DNA from 3 places in the Leucobacter sp. Psy1 genome. Region 2 is predicted to be linked to each of the others. Evidence: predicted binding sites of a transcription regulator. Region 2 holds the regulator's gene; each other region holds the start of a gene.
The links. The regulator HrcA, encoded in region 2, represses chaperone genes, less so after heat shock. The targets are predictions, from matches to a motif close to TTNGCACTCGNNNNNNNCGAGTGCNAA.

Region 1 (7,301 bases), 1.1 Mb from region 2:
CTCCGGGTGCGATGCGGCTACGGTGTCCGCTCCGACCGAACCGGCCGCGGGCCAGGACGACGCCGGACAGGACGACACCGAGACGCAGGCTGTCGTTGCGCCCGCCCCAGCGATCCCCTGGCTGCCGATCGGCATCGGCGGCGTTGCGCTGCTCGTCATCGGCTTCACCGTCGGCATGCTGGTCGGCGGTCGGAAGCCGAAGCCGCAGCCGCAGTCGCAGCCGCGGCAGACTCCCGCGCCGGAGGGAGAGGAGCGATGACCATGCGTTCGCGATCGCGCACGCTCGGCCGCCTCCGGGGCCGGCACCGCGCCGCGGCAGGGGTCGCCGGCGCGCTCGCCGCCGCGCTCGTACTCGTCGGCTGCTCGGGGAGTCCGCAGGGAACGCCGAATACTGCAGGCGGGTCGCAGCAGCCGCTCAGCGCACTGGACGTGCTCGACGATCCTCGCAGTTACGAAGGGCCTTCGACCGCGGTGCTGCCTGACTCGGCGATCGAGCCGATCTCCGACAGCCCTGAGCAGCAGCTGCCATCGACCGTGACCTCCCAGGTCCAGGGCGGCGGCGAAGAGCAGGTCACGGTGGAATCCACCGACCGCGTGGTCGCGCTCGATCTCGCGGGCTCGATCGCCGCGAGCGCGTGGGCTCTCGGGTTCGGGGAGACGCTCGTCGGGAAGGACCAGTCGACGACCTTCCCTGGCACCGAAGACATCGATACCGTGACCTCCGGCGGGCACACCGTGAACGCCGAAGCCGTGATCGGCTTGAAACCGGACGTCGTGATCACGGACGGAACGATCGGACCGCGCGATGTGATCGAGCAGCTCAGGGACGTCGGGATCACCGTAGTGTTCGTCGAGAACGATCCATCCTTTGAGGGCGCCGAAAGCCTGGTGCAGCAGGTGGCGGCCGTCTACGGAGCCGAGGCTGCCGGCGCGCAGCTCGCCGAGCGGATCGGCGACGAGGTGGATGCAAAAATCGCGGAGATCGCCGAGATGGTGCCGGCTGCGGAAGGGGACCGGGTGCGGATCCTGTTCCTCTACCTCAGGGGGAACGCCGGGGTGTACTACATGTTCGGATCGGAATCCGGCGCGGATCAGCTGATCCAGGCACTCGGAGGCGTGGATGTCGCAGGCGAACTCGGCTGGACGGGAATGAAGCCGATGACCGACGAGGCACTCGTCTCGGCGAATCCCGACCTGATCCTGACCATGACCGGTGGAATCGAATCGGTCGGAGGGGTGGACGGGCTGGTGCAGGAGAAACCGGCGATCGCGGTCACCGCTGCGGGTGAGCACCGTCGCGTGGTCGACATGGACGACGGCGCGGTGCTGTCGTTCGGGCCCCGCTCGGCCGAGGTGATCGACGCGCTGGCACGAGCGATCTACGCCCCGGCATCCGGATCCGAGGCCCCGTGACGGACCTCGCAGCGCGGGCCCCGCAGCGACCGGTGAAGCGCTCCGGGCGCGGCGCATGGGTCGTGGTCGTCACCTCGGTGCTGCTCGTCGTCGGCGTGCTGCTCTCGGCAGGACTGGGGCAACTGCCCATCGGTCCGGCGGAGGTCGTCGGGTCGATCCTGAAGGCGATCGGGATCGACAACGCCTGGGCCCCCCACGATCGCCTGATCGAGCAAACGCTGTGGCAGATCCGATTCCCGCGGGTGATGATGTCGCTGCTCGTCGGTGCCGCGCTCGCCGTCGCGGGCGGTGTGATGCAGGCCATCTTCGGCAATCCGCTCGCCGAGCCGGGTGTCGTCGGCGTCTCCTCGGGGGCGGCGCTCGGCGCGGCCGGCGCCATCACGTTCGGGCTCTCCGTCTTCGGCGGGTGGACGATCGCCGCGTTCGCGTTCCTCGGCGGTCTCGCCGCCACGCTCGTCGTCTACGCGACGGCGCGCGCCCAGGGACGCACGGAGGTCGTCACCCTCCTCCTCACGGGCATCGCCGTCAACGCCTTCGCCGGGGCCGGGCTCGCGCTGATCATGTTCGCGGGGGACACCGCGAGTCGTGAGCAGATCGTGTTCTGGCAGCTCGGCTCCATCAACGGATCACGTTGGAACGAGGTCGCGATCGTCGCCATCGTCGGTGTTGTCGCCGCTGCCGTGTCGCTCAAGCTCGCACCGCAGTACGATCTGCTTTCACTCGGCGACCGCACGGCGTCGCACCTCGGGGTGAAAGTGGAGCGCCTGCGCATCTGGTCGGTCGTGCTCGTCGCGCTGCTCACCGGCGTCGGTGTCGCGTTCGTCGGCATCATCGCATTCGTCGGACTCGTGGTGCCGCACCTGGTGCGCATGATCCTCGGACCGGCGCACCGCTGGCTGCTCATCTGCTCGATCATCGGGGGCGCGACGCTGCTCGTCTACGCCGATCTGCTCGCGCGCACCATCGTCCCGTCGGCAGACCTGCCGATCGGAATGCTCACGTCGCTCGTCGGCGGGCCGTTCTTCTACTGGCTCATCCGCAGGAACCGTCGGCGCGCGGGAGGCTGGGCATGAACGGGGCAGCGCAGCAGCTGATCTCGGCGAGCTATCGGGCGGGGCGGATCCGGATCGTCGACGCGGTCTCCATGGACGTACGGTACGGCGAGGTGCTCGCCCTCGTCGGCCCGAACGGCGCGGGCAAGTCGACGGTGCTCGGACTCCTCTCTGGCGATATCTCGCCGACCGAGGGCACGGTCGCGCTCGACGGTCGCCCGCTGCACGAGTGGGACGCCAAGGAGCTGGCCCGCGTGCGCGCCGTGCTGCTGCAGGCGAACCAGGTCGCCTTCTCCTTCACGGCGCAGCAGGTCATCGAGATGGGACGAGCGCCGTGGATGGGGACGGAACGGGCGGATGATGACGCCGCCGCCATCGCCGATGCCGTCGCGGTCACCGACGTCGCGCATCTCACGGACCGCATGTTCCCGACGCTCTCAGGCGGGGAGAAAGCCCGGGTATCGCTGGCGCGCGTCCTGGCGCAGGAGACCCGCATCGTGCTGCTCGACGAGCCGACGGCAGCGCTCGATCTGCGCCACCAGGAGGAGGTGCTGCGCATTTCCCGGCGCCTGGCGGCCGCGGGGAAGGCGGTGATCGTGGTGCTCCACGACCTGTCGCTCGCCGCCGCCTACGCCGACGAGATCGCGATCCTCGCCGACGGTGCGCTCGCGGCGCGCGGGACGCCGGAGGAAGTGCTCACGGCCGAGCGCATCGAGACGGTGTACGGCACCTCCGTCCGCGTGATGCCGGATCCGGACACCGGTCGCCCCGTCGTGATTCCGCGTCGAGCCTGGTGAGCGGGTCGGGAGCGGATCGAGGTGCCGCGCTGAGGGGTCATCGAGCGAGCACCTGTATTCTGGTGCGCAGGTCCGACGGCGCACGAGCCCGCACGGACCGTCAGAGAACCTCGAGAGGATCCGCGTGAGTCAACCACCCCGCGACGACACGTCCCGGCGCGACGCATCGCAGGAGTACCCTGAGGATCGCTTCGACCACCCCGAACTGCGTGGCCGTGTGGGCGCTCACCGCGTCGTCGCCCGCCCGCGGAACACCTGGCGGTTCGTCATCGCCGGAGTCATCGGGTTCGCGCTGCTCACCGGGCTCGGCATCTTCACGGTCGAGCGCATCGGTGCGAGCCTCGGCTTGGATGAGCGCATCGGCGGTTCCAGCGACACCGCTCAGGTCGAACCAGAGCTCGACCCTGAAGCCTCGGTCGCCGTGCTGAACGGCACCGATACCCCGTACCTCGCGGAGGGGGTCGGCGAGGTCATCGGAGACGGCGACCTCGGAGTCATCGTCTTCGCGGGCAACGCCGCGGAGACCGATGTCGCGATCTCCGGCGTGTTCTACGAGGACGAGGCCGACATTCCCGCTGCGGAGGGTCTCGCGCGCGAACTCGGCGGACTCTCGATCTACCAGAGCAATGGCTACGCATCGTACGGCGCCCGTCTCGTTGTGCTCCTCGGCACCGATTACGGCGGCCCTGGCGCCGATGAGGCCACCAAGATGGAGCAGGAGTCGAGCGAGAACACGATTCCGGGGACGGAGTCGCCCGACGCGGACGCCGGAGTCGAAGCGGACGCCTCCGCCGATCTCTCCGCCGAGGTCGACGCCGGTGTCGACGCCTCGGGCGAGGTGCCGGCGCAGTAGTCCTCCGAGGTCGCCGCGAGTCGCCTCCCGCGCTTGCACTCGACGGGTGTGAGTGCCAAGATTGACTTAGCACTCGAAATGATCGAGTGCTAAGTCTGTGAGCATCGTGTCCCGGACTGGGGCACACCTGGAACGTCCGGGAGGGACGACTGTATGGCAAAGATCATTGCTTTTGATGAGGAAGCACGTCGCGGCCTTGAGCGGGGTCTGAACACCCTCGCCGATGCCGTCAGGGTGACCCTGGGGCCGCGTGGCCGCAACGTCGTGCTCGAGAAGAAGTGGGGCGCCCCCACGATCACGAACGACGGCGTCTCCATCGCCAAGGAGATCGAGCTCGAGGATCCGTACGAGAAGATCGGCGCCGAGCTCGTCAAGGAGGTCGCGAAGAAGACCGACGACGTCGCTGGTGACGGCACCACGACCGCGACCGTGCTCGCGCAGGCGCTCGTTCGCGAGGGTCTCCGCAACGTCGCTGCAGGCACCGACCCCATTGCGCTGAAGAAGGGCATCGAGAAGGCCGTCGCGGCCGTCGTCGAGAAGCTCCTCGAGAACGCGAAGGAGATCGAGACCACCGATCAGATCGCCGCGACCGCTTCGATCTCTGCCGCTGACGAGCAGATCGGTGCGCTCATCGCCGAGGCGATCGACAAGGTCGGCAAGGAGGGTGTGGTCACCGTCGAGGAGTCCAACACCTTCGGCACCGAGCTCGAGCTCACCGAGGGCATGCGCTTCGACAAGGGTTACCTGTCGGCGTACTTCGTCACCGACGCAGACCGCCAGGAGGTCGTGTTCGAGGATCCCTACATCCTCACGGTGAACAGCAAGGTCTCGAACATCAAGGACCTGCTGCCGATCGTCGACCCGGTGATCCAGTCGGGCAAGCAGCTCCTGATCATCGCTGAGGACGTCGAGGGCGAGGCGCTCGCAACGCTCGTGCTCAACAAGATCCGCGGCATCTTCAAGTCGGCCGCCGTCAAGGCTCCCGGCTTCGGCGACCGCCGCAAGGCCATGCTGCAGGACATCGCGATCCTCACGGGCGGCCAGGTCATCTCGGAAGAGGTCGGTCTCAAGCTCGAGAACGCCACGCTCGACATGCTCGGCACCGCGCGCAAGGTCATCATCACCAAGGACGAGACCACCATCGTCCAGGGCGGCGGCGAGAACGACGCGATCGAGGGCCGCGTGGCTCAGATCCGTCGCGAGATCGACAACACCGACAGCGACTACGACCGTGAGAAGCTGCAGGAGCGCCTCGCGAAGCTCGCGGGCGGCGTGGCCGTCATCAAGGCCGGTGCGGCGACCGAGGTCGAGCTGAAGGAGCGCAAGCACCGTATCGAGGACGCCGTGCGCAACGCGAAGGCAGCCGTCGACGAGGGTGTGCTCCCCGGTGGCGGTGTCGCGCTCATCCAGGCCGGCAAGGATGTCTTCGCATCGCTCGAGCTCAAGGGTGACGAGGCCGTCGGCGCGAAGATCGTGAAGACCGCGATCGAGGCTCCGCTGCGTCAGATCGCGCAGAACGCCGGCCTCGAGCCGGGCGTCGTCGCGGATCGCGTTGCGAACCTCGAGGTCGGCTACGGCCTGAACGCAGCGACCGGCGAGTACGGCGACCTGGTGGCCCAGGGCATCCTGGACCCGGCGAAGGTGACCCGCTCGGCGCTGCAGAACGCGGCATCGATCGCTGGCCTCTTCCTCACCACCGAGGCCGTCGTCGCGGACAAGCCGGAGCCCGCTGCTGCGGCACCGGCCGACCCGACGGGCGGCATGGACTTCTAAGTCCCGGTTCGGGGTCGCCGCTCGGCGAGCCCTCCACGAGCGGGGTCGCACCTTCGGGTGCGGCCCCGCTTTCGTGTTCCTGACTGCTGCGATGATCGGGCTGGCCCGCCGTCGGGCGGGCGCTGCCGACCGGAATCAGCCGCGATCGGCGCTCGCCCGTTCGTACGCCGTGACAAGGATCCGCTCGGCGCGGTGCAGATAGGCTTCGAGCGCCTCGGCGGCCTCATCGGGGCGCCCGGCCGCGAGCAGTTCGACGATGCGCGCGTTCTGATCGATGAACGGGGCATGCAGATACTCGGGGTCGTCGACGAGACCGAATGCCAATCGCACCTCCGCCGCGAGCGCGTCGGCGAAGCGGGTGAGCCGCGGGCTGTCGGCGAGCTCGATGATTGCGGAGTGGAAGAGGATGTTGGCGGTGCCGACGGTGCGCCAGTCTCCGGCTTCGCGTGCGGCGAGCGCGGTCTCGACGGCCTCGCGCATGCGCGCGACGGCGGGATGCTTCGGGAGTGCCGCGCGCAGGGCGCCGCACTCGATCAAGCGGCGCAGATGGTAGATGTCGATGATCGACATCACCGATGGCGTGGCGACGAACGCTCCGCGGTGGGGGATCTGGACGACGAGGGACTGCTCGCTGAGGATGCGGAAGGCCTCCCGGAGCGTGTTGCGCGAGACGCCGTGCGTGCGCGCGAGTTCGACTTCGGCCAGCCGCATTCCCGGCGTGAGTGCGGCGTCTGCGATGAGGGAGCGGAGTGCGGCCGCGGTTTCTTCGGCTCGTGATCGTCCGAGGGGTTCTGCCGCGGCGTCGTCGGCGGGCGAGGTCATACGGATGAGTCTATCGCCTGACGTATTCTGTTGAACGGATCGCTTGCGTTGTTGAACAATCTGTCGGAGGATGGTCGGGACGCACTGGCGTCGAGCCGGGAGACCGGCGCAGAGTGGCACCGATGAAAGGCAGCAGCAGATGAGTGAACGGAACACCGCGGTTCCGGGCCCCGAGACCGTCGCGAGCGGGGCGGTCGGGTTCGTCAGAGCACGACGCGCGTCCCTCCTGGGTGCGATCTTCATGATGGCGACCTCGGCCATCGGGCCGGGGTTCATCACGCAGACGGCGACGTTCACGGCGACGCTCGGAGCAGCCTTCGCGTTCGGAATTCTCGTGTCGATCATCATCGATTTCGTCGTGCAGGCGAACATCTGGCGCATCGTCACGGTGAGCGGGCGCCGTGCGGCAGAACTGGCGAACGCGGCGGTGCCCTTCAGCGGCTACGTACTCGCCGTGCTCGTCATATTCGGCGGTCTCGTCTTCAACATCGGCAACATTGCTGGTGCCGGCCTCGGGTTGAACGCACTGCTGGGCATCGACGCGAAGATCGGCGGCGCCATCAGCGCGGCGCTGGCGATCGTGATCTTCAT
Region 2 (7,301 bases):
GGACTACGTCGGCACCATCATGGACCTGTGCCAGTCGCGCCGCGGCAGTCTGCTCGGCATGGAGTACCTGGGCGAGCGAGTAGAGCTCCGGTACGCCATGCCGCTCGGCGAGATCGTGTTCGATTTCTTCGACCATCTGAAGAGCCGGACGCAGGGGTACGCCAGCCTCGATTACGAGCCCATGGGGGATCAGGAGGCCGATCTCGTGAAGGTCGACATCCTGCTCCAGGGCGACAAGGTCGACGCGTTCAGCGCCATCGTCCACCGGGACAGCGCGTACCACTACGGGACGATGATGGCGGAGCGCCTGCGCAAGCTCATTCCGCGGCAGCAGTTCGAGGTGCCCATCCAGGCGGCGATCGGTGCCAGGGTGATCGCACGCGAGACGATCCGCGCGATCCGCAAGGACGTGCTCGCGAAGTGCTACGGCGGCGACATCAGCCGCAAGCGCAAGCTGCTCGAGAAGCAGAAGGAAGGCAAGAAGCGCATGAAGATGGTGGGGCGCGTGGAAGTGCCGCAGGAGGCGTTCATCGCGGCGCTCTCCGGCGACGTGGAGGGCAAGGAGGTCAAGAAATGAGCCCGGCCTCCCAGCGCAACCAGCCGGTTCGCCGGCGCAGCACGCACCAGGGGATGCCGATGGCCTATGCGGCCGTTGGCGCCTCGAGCGCTCCCGACCTCATGCGGTTCCCGCCAGAGGACACGACGCCGTACGAGGACGAGGTGAAGCTCGGCAGCGGGCAGGATCGGTTCCTCGTCGCCTCGAGCCTCTTGATGACGTGGGGCGCGCAGCGCGGAGCCGGGTACACCGTCTCCGATATCGACCCGGGCGAGGGTGAGCAGTACACCGGCCTCACCTTCGACGAGGGCGGACGCCCCGAGAGCTCGGGGCACGCCGAGCACCAGTACGGGCCGGACGGCGAACCGTACCTCACGGCGGGCACGACCGCTGTGATCGACCGTGGCGCAGGCGAGACGCCGCACGCCATCATGGTCGTCTACACCGTCGACGAGCCGCGCCGAGTGGGCTTCGCCTGGGGCGCCGCCGACGAGACGGGGGCGATCGGCGAGCAGCTCCTCACGGTCGAGTACCGCGACGACGACTCGGTGTGGGCCTGCGCGCGCGGGTTCATGGCCGCCGCGCAGAGCGGTCTGCTCGGTTTGAAGGGCCGGGCAACGCTGAAGTCCGAACTCGCGGCAGCGCACGCGCAGCTCCGCGCGCTCGCCCCGCACGCGGTCGTTGAAGCCGGCCTGCTGCCGACCTCGTCTGGGTCGGCGCCGGCCGAGTCGGTGGTGATGGAGGACGGACCGGCAGACGCCTCGCCCTCCGATGAGCGCGAGCTGCCGTAACCGGTGCCGAGCATACTGCCAGACGGCGACCCGGCCCCCGAGGACGGCGCACTGCCCGACTCGGTGGTCGTCGGCGCCGAGGATCGCCCGTTCGGCGTCTACGTCCACGTGCCCTACTGCCGGGTACGGTGCGGATACTGCGACTTCAACACCTACACGGCGAGCGAGCTCGGCGGCACGAGTCGCGCCGACTACGCGGCGCAGGCCGCCACTGAGATCGCTTTCGGCGGCGACGTGCTCCGCCGCGCAGATCTGCCGGAGCGTCCGGCGTCCACGGTGTTCTTCGGTGGCGGCACCCCGACGCTGCTGCCCGCCGAGGATCTGGTGCTCATGCTCGACCGGATCCGGTCGGTCTGGGGCCTCGCCCCCGACGCCGAGATCACGACCGAGGCCAACCCGGATTCGGTGGACAGCGCCTACCTGTCGAGGCTCGCGGCCGCCGGATTCACCCGGGTGAGTTTCGGCATGCAGTCGGCGGTGCCGTCGGTGCTCGCGACGCTCGATCGCACGCATGCGCCGGAGCGGGTACCGCTCGTCGTCGAGTGGGCCCGCGAGGCCGGGTTGCAGGTGAGCGTCGACCTGATCTACGGCACGCCGGGGGAGACGCTCGACGACTGGTCCCGGTCGGTCGATACCGCTCTCGAACTGGCGCCCGACCACATCTCCGCGTACGCTCTCATCGTCGAGAACGGCACCAAACTCGCCGCGCGGATCCGTCGCGGTGAGATCGCGGCCCCCGACGACGACCTGCACGCCGAGATGTACGAGCTCGCCGACGCCCGTTTCGGCGAGGCGGGGTACGACTGGTACGAGATCAGCAACTGGTCGACCTCCCTCGCGACGCGGTCGCGGCACAACCTCTCCTACTGGACGGGTGCCGACTGGTGGGGCGTCGGTCCAGGGGCTCACAGCCACGCGGGTGGTGTGCGGTGGTGGAACGTGAAGCATCCGCGCGCCTACGCCGAGCGCATCGCCGCCGGTGTGTCACCGGCACACGCGCGAGAGCTGCTCGACGCGGGATCGCGGCGGAGCGAGCGCGTGCTCTTGGAGACCCGCATCGCCGATGGGCTCCCCGCGGACGTGCTCGAGGCCGATGAACGCCGTGCGATCCCCGAGCTCATCGCGGAGGGACTCATCGACGGCAAGGCGGCGATCCGGGGCAGGGTGACGCCGACGCTGCGCGGCAGACTGCTCGCCGACACGGTCGTCCAGCGACTCCTCCGTTAGGTGGACGCTCCTGCGGTAGGATTGGCACTCGGGGTTTGCGAGTGCCAGACACCCTGACGAGTGACGGCGGAGGAGAGGAGGACGCATGGTTTCCGGACGCAGTCTCGACGTGCTGCACGCGATCGTGAGCGATTACGTGTCGTCCAACGAGCCCGTCGGCTCGAAGTCCATCGTTGCGCGGCACCAGTTCGGCGTGTCCGCGGCGACGATCAGAAACGATATGGCGCTGCTCGAGGAGGAGGAGCTCATCGCGGCCCCGCACACCTCGTCTGGCCGTGTGCCGACCGACAAGGGCTACCGCACCTACGTCGATACGCTTGCGCGCATCCGGCCGCTGAGCCAGGCGCAGCGCGCCGCGATCGAGGTCTTCCTGCAGGAATCGCGCGACCTCGACGACGTGATGGTGCGCACCGTGAGATTGCTCGCGCAGCTCACGAACCAGGTCGCCGTGGTCCAGTACCCCTCGCTGCGGAAGACGACGGTCAGGCACATCGACCTCGTCGCCGTCGGCGAGGATCGTGTGCTGTGCGTCCTGATCCTCGGGAGCGGGGTCGTCGAGCAGCAGATCGCGCGCCTGCCAGCTGAACAGGTGACCGAAGCCTGGGTGCACGGTCTCAGGCAGCGGATCGCCGGGTCGATCGTCGGGAGCGACGTCGAATCCGCCGTGTCAGGGGTGCAGTCCCTCGTGGAGACGCTCGACGACTGGGCGGCGCCAGACGAATCCGAGCTGGTCCGCCGCGTACTCGACGTCGTGATCGACCAGCTGCGCGCCAACCGCACCGACCGCATCGCGATCGCGGGGGCGGCGAACCTGTCGAGGCCGGGCGAGTTCACGGGCGACCTCCACAGCGTGCTCGAGGCGATCGAGGAGCAGGTGACCCTGCTCAAGCTCTTCGGCGAGCTCGCCCACGGCGACGGCGATGTAGCAGCATCGATCGGGCGGGAGAACGCCCCGTACGGGTTGAGCGCGGCGGCAGTGATCGCATCGAGCTACGAGAGCGACGGGGAGTCGATCTCTCGCCTCGGCGTGCTCGGGCCGACCCGTATGGACTACGCCGGGAACATCGCGGCGGTGCGCGCCGTTGCACGGTACCTGAGCCGTGCGCTCGGCGACGAATGACTGACGGGCGCTCGCGCGCACGCGCGGTGCCCCGAACCGGACTGAACGAACGACGAACCAGAGGAGCTGCACACGGTGGCTGACCACTACGAGACGCTGGGACTCTCGCGCGAGGCGAGTGCGGACGAGATCAAGAAGGCGTACCGCAAGCTCGCGCGGCAGCTGCATCCAGACGTGAATCCGAGCGAGGAGGCGGCGGAGCGCTTCAAGAGCGTGACGCACGCCTATGACGTGCTGAGCGATCCGGATCAGCGGCGCCGCTACGACATGGGAGGCGGCGAAGGCGGCGGAGGAGCCGCGGGATTCAGCGACATCTTCGAGACTTTCTTCGGCGGCGGAGGATTCGGCGGCGGCACGGCGGGACCCCGTTCGCGTTCCCAGCGCGGCGATGATGCGCTGATTCGCGTCGATGTCACGCTCGACGAGGTCATCTTCGGGGCGCAGCGCGACGTGACCGTGAACACGGCCGTTATCTGCGAGACCTGTCAGGGCAGTTGCTGCCAGCCGGGCACCCACCCGGTGACCTGCGAGATCTGCGGGGGCCAGGGCCAGGTCCAGCGGCAGGTGCGGTCGCTCTTCGGCAACGTCGTCACCATGCATCCCTGCGGCAACTGCTCCGGTTTCGGCACCGTCATCGAGCACCCCTGCGTCGAGTGCGGGGGCAAGGGACGCGTCCGGGAGCGCCGCACCATGTCGATCGACGTCCCCTCCGGCGTGGACACCGGCACGCGCATGCAGATGCGCGGCGGGGGAGAGGTCGGGCCGGGTGGCGGCCCGAACGGCGATCTCTTCATCGAGTTCCGCGTCGCGCACCACGACATCTTCAGTCGCGACGGTGATGACCTGCTGTCGACGATGCACACGAGCATGGTCGATGCGATTCTCGGCACCCAGGTCACCGTCGAGGGGCTCGACGGCGAGATCGTCGTCGACCTGCCAGCGGGGTCCCAGTCCGGCGACGTCATCACGGTGAGGGGCCGCGGGATCCAGGGGTTGCAGACCACGCATCGCGGCGACCTGAAGATCGCGCTGCAGGTGCACACGCCGACGCGGCTCTCGAACCGCGAGAAGGATCTCGTCCGGCAGTTCGCGGCGCAGCACGGAAACGAGTCGCCTGCGCTCGGCGAGTTCCAGCAGAGCTTCTTCGGTAAGATCCGCGACCGCTTCTTCCGCCAGGGCTGAATCGCGTGGCGAACCTCTACCTCGTCCCCGCAGGGTCGCTCGACGCTTCGCGCGCCGGCGATGCGGTGCACGTCGACGGGGAGGAGGGGCGCCACGCCGTTCGCGTGAGCCGGCTCCGCGCTGGCGAGGCGATCGCACTGGCCGATGGGGGCGGCGTGCGTGTCAACGGCATCGTCGAGCACGTCGGGAAGGACGCGTTCTCGGTCCGGATCGACGAACCTGAGCGGGAGCCGGAACGAGTGCCGTCGCTGACGCTCGTGCAGGCACTCGCCAAGGGCGATCGCGACGAACGCGCCGTCGAGCAGGCGACCGAGTTCGGTGTCGACGCCATCGTCCCGTGGCAGGCCGAACGCTCCGTTTCCCGGTGGAGCGGTGACGCCGCGAAGGCCGCGAAGGGCGAGGCGAAGTGGCAGCGCATCGCCCGGGAGGCCGCCAAGCAGTCGATGCGGGCGCGCGTCCCGGCGATCCTGCCGCTCACGCACCTGGACGATCTCTGCTCCGGCATCGAACCGGGGGTCAGGGAGACGCTCGTGCTGCACCCGCGCGGCACGCATCGGTTGAGCGAGTGGAGCGCAGGCGGAGTCGGGGAGGGTTCGCTGCGCGAGATCCGGCTTGTCGTCGGGCCGGAGGGCGGCCTCTCCGACGCCGAGATCGAGCGTCTGGTCGCTGTCGGCGCACGCGTGACGACCCTCGGCGACTCCGTGCTCCGCACCTCGAGCGCCGGGCCGGCCGCCCTCGCCGTGCTGAACGTGGCGCTCGGCCGTTGGTGACGGTCGCGGCGCGGAAGGTACACTGATCTCATGGCAGCAGAGACGGTATTCGGCAAGATCGTGTCGGGCGAGATTCCCGTCGAGATCATCGCGGAGACGGAGCGGGTGATCGCGTTCCCCGACCAGTCGCCCCAGGCGCCGGTGCACGTGCTTGTGATCCCGAAGACCACCGAGTACCCCGATGTCGCGGAGCTCGCGGCCGGCGACCCCTCCCTGCTCGCCGAGATGGTCGACGTGGCCAAGCAGGTCGCGGCGCAGCACGGCGACGGCGATTTCCGGCTGCTCTTCAACAACGGTTCCGGCGCAGGTCAAACGGTCTTCCACGTTCACGCACACGTCTTGTGCGGCGGTCTTGAGGAGCGCAGCCTCGTTGGATCCTGAGTTGCAGCGGACCATCTCGCTGACCGGTGTTGATCTCGCCGCCTTCCTCGGAGACCGAGAGCAGCTGATCGGTCAGCTCGAGTCCGAGCACCCAAGCGTCAGCTTCCACGTGCGCGGTGACCTGCTCACGGTGCGCGGTCCCGTCGACGCCGTGCGAGAGGTCGAGCAGGGCGTGGGCGAAATGCTCGAACTGGCGCGACGGAACGGGGCGGTGAGCCGCTCCGACGTGAAGGAGGTGGGGCGCTTGGTTCGAGAGGGCAACGGACCAGGAGCCGCGCAGATGCTGGCCGAGCCGATCCTGACGGTGCGCGGCAGGGCCGTGCGCCCGCAGACTCAGGGGCAGCGGGAGTACGTGCGCGCCATGGACGAGCACACCGTCGTCTTCGGGATCGGGCCGGCAGGTACCGGTAAGACCTATCTCGCGATGGCCAAGGCGGTGCAGTCGCTGCAGCGCCGCGAGGTGTCGAAGATCATTCTGACGCGTCCCGCCGTCGAGGCGGGGGAGCACCTCGGCTACCTCCCCGGCACCCTCGAGGACAAGATCGACCCGTACCTGCGGCCGCTCTTCGACGCGGTCGGCGCGATGATGGAGCCCGACCTCGTTCCGCGCCTGATGGCGAGCGGCACCATCGAGGTCGCACCGCTCGCGTACATGCGCGGGCGCACCCTCAACGAGTCGTTCGTGGTGCTCGACGAGGCCCAGAACACGACTCCCGAGCAGATGAAGATGTTTCTCACCCGGCTCGGGTACGGCTCGAAGATCGTCGTGACCGGAGACCTCACGCAGGTCGACCTGCCGCACAAGTCGAGCGGGCTCAGGCAGGTGAGCCGAATCCTGCGCGGCGTCGACGACATCCACTTCTCCGACCTCACGGCGGACGACATCGTTCGCCACAGCCTCGTGGGTCGCATCGTGGATGCCTACGACGCCCACGATGCCCGCGACACCAGCAGCGACCAACGGAGTGCAAACGTATGACCGTCGAGATCAACAACGAGGCCGGTACGGCCGTCGACGAGGCAAAGCTCCTGCGGCTCGTCGCCTTCGTCCTGGAATCGATGCACGTGCACCCCGACACCGAGCTCGGGGTGATGTTCGTCGACGAAGCGGCGATGGAGCGGCTCCACGTGCAGTGGATGAACGAGCCAGGCGCGACCGATGTGCTCAGCTTCCCTATGGATGAGCTCCGCCCCGGTCGCCCAGACGCCGTGACGCCGGTCGGGATCCTCGGCGACATCGTCGTCTGCCCGCAGGTCGCCGAGCGCCAGGCCGA
Region 3 (7,301 bases), 680 kb from region 2:
ATTCGGCTTCAGCCTCGGCGGTCAGTGCGCGCAGCTCGTGCTCCTTCTCCCAGGCGTCCCGCGTGAGACGGAACCAGAAGTACACCGCGAAGCCGGCGAACACGACCCACTCGACCGCGTAGAACACGTTCAGCCAGTTCACGCGCTCCTGCGGGATCGGGGGGACAGAGTCGATCTGGTCGAGGTCGAGAGCGGTGAGACCCGCTTCGTCGAACGGCGCGGCCGAACCATCGGCGTGCAGGACGAGGAAGCCGGACCAGACCGGATCGTCGATCCCGTCCCAGATGTTGGCGAGCTGCGCGGGAGCCATCGTCTCGAGCGCGAACGGGTCGGCGTCAGGCGCAGGAACGCTGACGCCCTCCGACGGCATATACCGGCCGGTGATCCCCGAGACCACTCGCGACTCATCGATGTCGTCGGTGATCCGGTCGCGGGCCGTCTCGGCCTCCTCCACGGTCGGGGCCCAGCCCACCGCCACGGCCAGGTGTCCGGTCCCGTTGCCCATCGGCGCGACGAGGTGGCCGATGACCCACGCCCCGGTCTCCCCGTCATTGGCCCGTTCGGAGACGACGGCGAAATCATCGGGCACCCACGTGCCGTCGACGGTCACGATGTGGCCTGCGGAGGCATCGGTGACGGGCTCCCCCGGAGGATTGAGCTCGCCGAGAGGGCGCGGCACTTCGGAGTCCGTGCCCTGCTGCGTATCCTCCTGGATGGCGTGGGAGAGCTGCCACTGCCCGAGCCAGGCGAACGCTCCCGCGACGGCGAGCGCGAAGAGCAGCGCCAGGATCCACACGGGCCGTCGCATGATCTGGGCGAGCGTGGGCTCTCCCGTGTACTGCGGCCTCTGCCGTTCCGTCATACCCCGTCCAGGTTCGTGCGCACGCCGCTAGCGCTCGGCGTAGACGACGTCGACCCGCTGGAACTCCTTGAGTTCCGAGTACCCTGTCGTCGCCATGGCGCGTCGCAGCGATCCGATGAGGTTCGCCGTTCCGTCGGCCACGTTCGCGGGACCGGCGATGATCTCGGCGAGCGGTGCGACACGGTCGGCCTGGATGCGCTTTCCGCGGGGCAGGTCCTCGTGATGGGCCTCCTGGCCCCAGTGCCACCCGCGACCGGGAGCGTCGGTGGCACGCGCGAGCGCTGTTCCGAGCATGACGGCGTCTGCACCGCAGGCGATCGCCTTGATGAGATCCCCTGAGGTGCCGAGACCACCGTCGGCGATCACGTGGACGTACCGGCCGCCCGACTCATCGAGGTAGTCGGTCCTGGCGCCAGCCACGTCGGCGATCGCCGACGCCATGGGTGCGCGGATGCCGAGCGTCGCACGCGTGGTCGACGAAGCACCGCCGCCGAAGCCGACGAGGACACCCGCGGCACCCGTGCGCATGAGGTGGAGCGCCGACTGGTAGGTCGCCACGCCCCCGACGATGACCGGGACGTCCAGCTCGTAGATGAACTGCTTGAGGTTCAGCGGCTCGCGGCCCTCGACTGAGACGTGCTCGGCCGAGACGGTGTTCCCGCGGATGACGAAGAGGTCCACGCCTGCGCCGACGACGGTCTCCCAGAACTCGGCAGTGCGGTGCGGTGACAGCGCTCCGGCGACCGTCACCCCGGCCTCGCGGATCTCGCCGAGGCGCGCGCGGATGAGCTCGGGCCGGATCGGCGCGGCGTACAACTCGCGCATGCGGTGAACGGCCTCGATGGGATCGGTGATCCCCGCGAGCTCGCCGAGCAGCGTGTCGGGATCCTCATGACGGGTCCAGAGGCCCTCGAGGTTCAGAACGCCCAGTCCGCCGAGGCGTCCGAGCTCGATCGCTGCGGCCGGCGACATGACGGAGTCCATCGGCGCGCCGAGCACGGGGATCTCGAAGTGGAAGGCATCGATCGTCCACGCGGTCGAGACGAGCTCGGGGTCTCGGGTGCGCCGCGTCGGGACGATGCCGATCTCGTCGAAGGTGTAGACACGGCGGGCGCGCTTGGCCCTGCCGATCTCGATCTCTGTACTCACCGGGATTCCCTATCGCTTGTAGTTGGGCGACTCGACGACCATCTGCACATCGTGCGGGTGGGACTCCTTAAGGCCCGCCGCCGTGATGCGCACAAATTCGCCGCGCTCCTTGAGCTCCGTGACGGTGCGCGCACCGACGTAGAACATCGACTGCCGCAGACCGCCGATCATTTGGTGCGCCACCGAGCCGAGGGGACCGCGGTACGCGACCTGCCCCTCGATGCCCTCGGGGATGAGCTTCTCGTCGCTCGGCACATCGGCCTGGAAGTAGCGGTCCTTCGAGTAGGAGGTGCGCTCCCCGCGAGTCTGCAGAGCGCCGAGCGATCCCATGCCGCGGTAGTTCTTGAACTGCTTGCCCCCCACGAAGACGAGCTCGCCCGGGCTCTCATCGGTGCCCGCGAGCAGGGATCCCATCATGACGGATGAGGCGCCCGCCACGAGTGCCTTTGCGATGTCGCCCGAGTACTGCAGGCCTCCGTCCGCGATCACGGGGATGCCTGCCGGGGTCGCGGCCTTGGCGGCCTCGTAGACGGCCGTGACCTGGGGCACGCCGACACCGGCGATCACGCGGGTGGTGCAGATCGAGCCGGGACCGACGCCGACCTTCACGGCGTCCGCGCCGGCCTCGACGATCGCACGGGCACCGGCGTACGTCGCGACGTTGCCGCCGATCACGTCGACGCCGTCGAAAGCGGGATCGTTCTTGATGCGGGTGATGATGTCGAGCACGCCGCGGCTGTCGCCGTTCGCTGTATCGACGACGAGCACGTCGACTCCAGCCTCAACGAGGGCGGTGGCTCGCTGCCAGGCGTCGCCGAAGAAGCCCACCGCCGCGCCGACGCGGAGGCGCCCTGCCTCGTCCTTCGTGGCGTTCGGGTACTCCTCCTCCTTGTCGAAGTCCTTGACCGTGATGAGTCCGGTGAGCTTGCCGCTGTCGTCGACGAGCGGGAGCTTCTCGATCTTGTGCTGCCTGAAGATGTCCTCGGCGTCCTCGCGGGCGATGCCGGGGCTCGCGGTGATGAGTGGCATCGGGGTCATCGCCTCCCGCACGAGCACGCGAGCCCGCTGCTTCGGGTCGATGAATCGCATGTCGCGGTTCGTGATGATGCCGAGCAGCATGCCCTGCTTGTCAACCACCGGGAGTCCGCTCACGCGGTACTCGCCGCAGATCGCATCGACCTCTGCCACGGTGGCGTCGAGCGACGTGGTGACCGGATTCGTGATCATGCCAGCCTCGGAGCGCTTCACACGGTCGACCATCTCGGCCTGGTCCTGGATCGACAGATTGCGGTGGAGAATGCCGAGGCCGCCGTTGCGGGCCATCGCCACTGCCATGCGAGTCTCCGTCACGGTGTCCATCGCCGCGGAGATCAGCGGGATTCCGAGGCGGATGCGACGCGTCAGCTGCGTCGACGTATCCGCTTCACTCGGAATGACGTCGGTGTGCGCCGGAAGCAGCAGCACATCGTCGTAGGTGAGACCCGTGAGTGCGAACGGATCACGCTGTTCCATGAAGACCTCGATTTTCTGATTGCGACTCGACGCCGGAGAGCACCGACCCCTCTATCGTAGGGGCACCCGCCTCGACGTACGCTTGATTCATCCCAGCCGCTTCCGCCGACGCTCACGACCGGCCCTCCTGATCGTGTCGAACGACAGGCAGATCAGGGCCAACCAGACCAGACCGAACCCGGCCCAACGGGCCGGAGGCACGTCCTCTCCGAAGAGGAGCCAACCCTGCAGGAACATCAACGTCGGAGCCAGGTACTGCAGGAACCCGAGCACCGACAGCGGGATCCGGCGCGCCGATGCGGCGAAGCAGAGCAGCGGAACGGCGGTCACCGCTCCGGAGCAGGCGAAGAGCAGGATGGTGACGGGGTCGGCGTCGGCCACTGAGAGGCCGGTGGTGATCCCGAGCACGCTGATGATCGCGATGGCCAGCGGAGTGAGCACCAGGGTCTCGACGAAGAGTCCACTGAGCGCTGGCACGCGATCTCCGACCGAGCTCTTCAAATACCCGTAGAAGCCGAAGGAGAGGGCCAGCACGAGACCGGTCCACGGGAAGATGCCGTACCCGATCGCGATGATCGCGAACGCCACGACCGTCAACCCGATCGCGATCCACTGCACCGGAGTCAGTCGCTCCTTGAGCAGCACCACTGCCAGCAGCACCGTGACCACCGGGTTGATGAAGTACCCGAGGGAGGCGTCGATAACGTGCCCCGAGGTCGATGCGATGACGAAGACCTGCCAGTTCACGTAGATCACGGCGCCCGCCGCAGCGAGGCGGAGGAGTATCCCCCGATCGCGCAGCAGCGCGGCGGTGCGACCCCATTGCCGAAGCACGGTCACCGCTCCGGCGCAGAAGATGAGTGTGAGGAGTACGCGTATCGAGACGATCTCGAACGGTCCGATCGCGCCGAGCACCACGAAGTAGAGCGGCAGGATCCCCCAGAGCAGGTACGCCGATATTCCGAACAGGAGTCCGCTCGTCGCGGACCGCTCGGTCGAAGGCACGACACTCCTCTCCGGGGCTCACCGCCCGCTGAACGAACTGCGGGGCCGGCGCAATCGCGCCGGCCCCGCAGGGATACTGAATGCTCTGGTTAGCGGGTGACCACCGCGAGCACGTCGCGCGCGGAGAGCACGAGGTAGTCGTCTCCGCCGACCTTCACCTCGGTGCCACCGAACTTGGAGTAGATGACGATGTCGCCGACGGAGATGTCGAGCGGCACGCGGTTTCCGTTGTCATCGATGCGGCCCGGGCCGAGAGCGACGACCTCGCCCTCCTGCGGCTTCTCCTTGGCGCTATCGGGGATGACCAGACCAGACGCGGTGGTCTGCTCTGCCTCGACCTGCTTGACGACGATACGATCTTCGAGCGGCTTGATGGCGACCGACACGGTTGACCTCTTTCTCGGTGAACTCGGGGACGAAGAATGTGTAGCGAACTCGGATGAGATCGCACACTCGAAAGTCTATGCCGTGCGTTGGCACTCGTGCAAGGCGAGTGCCAATTCCGATGTCGATACGGTCACTGGGGGCGCCCGTATCGGCCTGCGATAGTGTGGTCACAGAAAGGAGCCCACCATGTCGCACCCCGTCCCCCCGCCAGGGCCCGCTTCGAGTCCAGGCACGAACGACGCCCCGCAGGCGCCGTACCGCGCGGATGCCCCGCAGTCGGCAGCCGCGCAGCGAGCGCAGCAGCCGACCACGCTCGCGTACACCAACACGTTCGCACTCGTCGCGGTCATTCTCGGGTTCCTGCAGCCGATCGCAGGCATCGTCTTCGGCCACCTCGCGCTCGGTCAGATCAAGCGCAACGGCGACACGGGGCGCGGCCTCGCGCTCACGGGTCTCATCGTTGGCTACGTCATGGTGGCGTTCTGGGTGGCGTTCATCGTCTTCTACGTCGTCGTGATCTTCTCGATGATCGCCGGGTTCGGCTCGATGATGTCGTCGTTCTCGGACCCCTACTACTCCTGAGCGGCATCCAGAAGGGGCTCCCCCAGCCGCCTCCGGGGTGGGACGTCCTGTTCACCGACACCGGGCACGAGCACCTGGCGGCCGTCGAGCGAGCGATCGCTGACGGCGCGACTGCGTCGCAGGCCGGTGCCGAGCTGCGTCGCACGGGCCTGGAGCCCGATGCCGTGGCCGCGATCCTCACCCAGGCCGACCTCCGCCGACGTGCTGCAGCGAAGTTCGGCCCCTCCGCAGGTGACCTGCTGTTCACGCAGGCGGGCCTCGAGCAGGCCTCTCGCCGGATCGTGGCCGAAGCCCATGCGGCCCGGTTCCGCGAGGCGGGCTGCGCGTGCGTCGCCGACCTCGGCACGGGGATCGGATCCGAATCGCTCGCGCTGCTCGCGGCCGGGGTCAGGGTCTCGCCGGTGGAGATCGACCCGTTCACCGCGCGATTCGCTCAGCACAACGTCTCGGTCGCCGCAGCGGCAGCGGACGTGCCAGCGCCGCACGTCCGGGTCGCCGACGCGACCGGGGTCGACCTGGCGGGCATCGACGGCGCCTTTCTGGACCCCGCGAGGCGCACCGCGGGGTCGCGTGACACTCGTCGCCTCACCTCGGTCGACGACTACGCGCCGTCTCTCGACTTCGCGTTCGGACTCGGCGACCGGATGCCGACAGGGGTGAAGCTCGGGCCCGGCTTCGACCGCGAACTCATCCCTGACGACGCGGAGGCCCAGTGGGTGTCGGTCGACGGGAACGTCGTGGAGATGGGCCTCTGGTTCGGTGCCGTCGCGCGCAGAGGCATCGGCAGGTCGGCGCTGCTCCTCCGCGATGGGCTCGCGCACGAACTCGCTGCACCGGGAGACGCCCCCGACCCGGAGCCCGCGCGTCTCGGCGCGTACCTCTACGAGCCTGACGGCGCAGTGATCCGGGCGAGACTCATCGGGATGCTCGCAGAGCGCCTCGACGCCGGAACGCTCAGCGCGGGGATCGCCTACCTCACGTCCGAGCGGCTCGTGTCCACACCCTTCGCACAGACCTTCCGCATCGTCGAGGAACTGCCTGCGCGGGAGAAGGATCTGCGACGCGCGCTCGCAGACCGCGGCGTGGGCCGTCTCGAGATCAAGAAACGCGGTGCTGATGTCGACCCAGCCGCGCTCCGGAAGCGTTTGAAACTCCGGGGAGACCGCAGTGCAACCCTCGTCCTGACACGGATCGGCGGCAGGCACGCGGCGCTCCTCGCGGAGCGGGTGACTGCCGCCGAGTCCTCGGCCTAGACGTCGATCAGGGGGCGAATGCGCCTGATCCGCCGAGGAGCGCGAGGCCGATCATCACGACGACCATCGAGATCACGGAGATCAGGATCGCCACCCCCGAGAGGATCACACCCGTCAGCGCGAATCCCTTCGGCTGGCCCTTCCGCATCGCGACGATACCGAGAATGAGGCCGACGATCGCCGCCGGAAGCGCGACCACCGCGAGAAACGGGAGCCACACGAGGACCAGACCGGCGATACCGAGGACGAGCGCCGCGATTGCGAAGCCGCGCGGGCCGGTCGCGCCCGGCTCAGCCGCCCCGGCGTATGCACTCGCCGACTGGTCGGGCGCATACGCCGGCGGAGCGTATTCGGGCTGGGTTCCGGTCTCGGACGCCGACTGGAGTCCCAGCGGATCTGCAGCGGCCTGCGGCACGGGCGCGGCCGGCGGCACCGGGGGCGTGAGCGGCTCCCGCGCCGCAGGCGCGACGTACGGGGCGGGGCCGGGTTCGGGATCGGTGGTCTCGGGTGACGCGGTTTCCGGCGTCCGGGGCGCGTCCGGGTCGTGGTCT

Region 1: a site for HrcA is predicted at 4,182-4,208, ahead of groL (chaperonin GroEL). Genes of this name have one in related genera too.
Region 3: a site for HrcA is predicted at 5,002-5,028, ahead of groES (co-chaperone GroES). Genes of this name have one in related genera too.

The regions. Positions count from the first base shown of each region.
Region 1 covers NZ_CP083692.1:477,052-484,352, forward strand. Annotated here, with positions in the region: gene K8P10_RS02170 (HtaA domain-containing protein) at 1-259, shown strand, start outside; gene K8P10_RS02175 (hemin ABC transporter substrate-binding protein) at 256-1,413, shown strand; gene K8P10_RS02180 (FecCD family ABC transporter permease) at 1,410-2,486, shown strand; gene K8P10_RS02185 (heme ABC transporter ATP-binding protein) at 2,483-3,262, shown strand; gene K8P10_RS02190 (LytR C-terminal domain-containing protein) at 3,387-4,115, shown strand; gene groL (chaperonin GroEL) at 4,269-5,888, shown strand; gene K8P10_RS02200 (GntR family transcriptional regulator) at 6,024-6,710, opposite strand; gene K8P10_RS02205 (NRAMP family divalent metal transporter) at 6,850-7,301, shown strand, end outside.
Region 2 covers NZ_CP083692.1:1,561,620-1,568,920, forward strand. Annotated here, with positions in the region: gene lepA (translation elongation factor 4) at 1-577, shown strand, start outside; gene K8P10_RS07315 (DUF1990 family protein) at 574-1,347, shown strand; gene hemW (radical SAM family heme chaperone HemW) at 1,351-2,574, shown strand; gene hrcA (heat-inducible transcriptional repressor HrcA) at 2,660-3,694, shown strand; gene dnaJ (molecular chaperone DnaJ) at 3,770-4,876, shown strand; gene K8P10_RS07335 (16S rRNA (uracil(1498)-N(3))-methyltransferase) at 4,882-5,646, shown strand; gene K8P10_RS07340 (HIT domain-containing protein) at 5,677-6,027, shown strand; gene K8P10_RS07345 (PhoH family protein) at 6,017-7,006, shown strand; gene ybeY (rRNA maturation RNase YbeY) at 7,003-7,301, shown strand, end outside.
Region 3 covers NZ_CP083692.1:2,241,251-2,248,551, forward strand. Annotated here, with positions in the region: gene K8P10_RS10555 (SURF1 family cytochrome oxidase biogenesis protein) at 1-862, opposite strand, end outside; gene K8P10_RS10560 (GuaB3 family IMP dehydrogenase-related protein) at 890-2,011, opposite strand; gene guaB (IMP dehydrogenase) at 2,021-3,523, opposite strand; gene rarD (EamA family transporter RarD) at 3,611-4,528, opposite strand; gene groES (co-chaperone GroES) at 4,618-4,914, opposite strand; gene K8P10_RS10580 (DUF4190 domain-containing protein) at 5,102-5,497, shown strand; gene K8P10_RS10585 (class I SAM-dependent methyltransferase) at 5,662-6,750, shown strand; gene K8P10_RS10590 (DUF4190 domain-containing protein) at 6,758-7,301, opposite strand, start outside.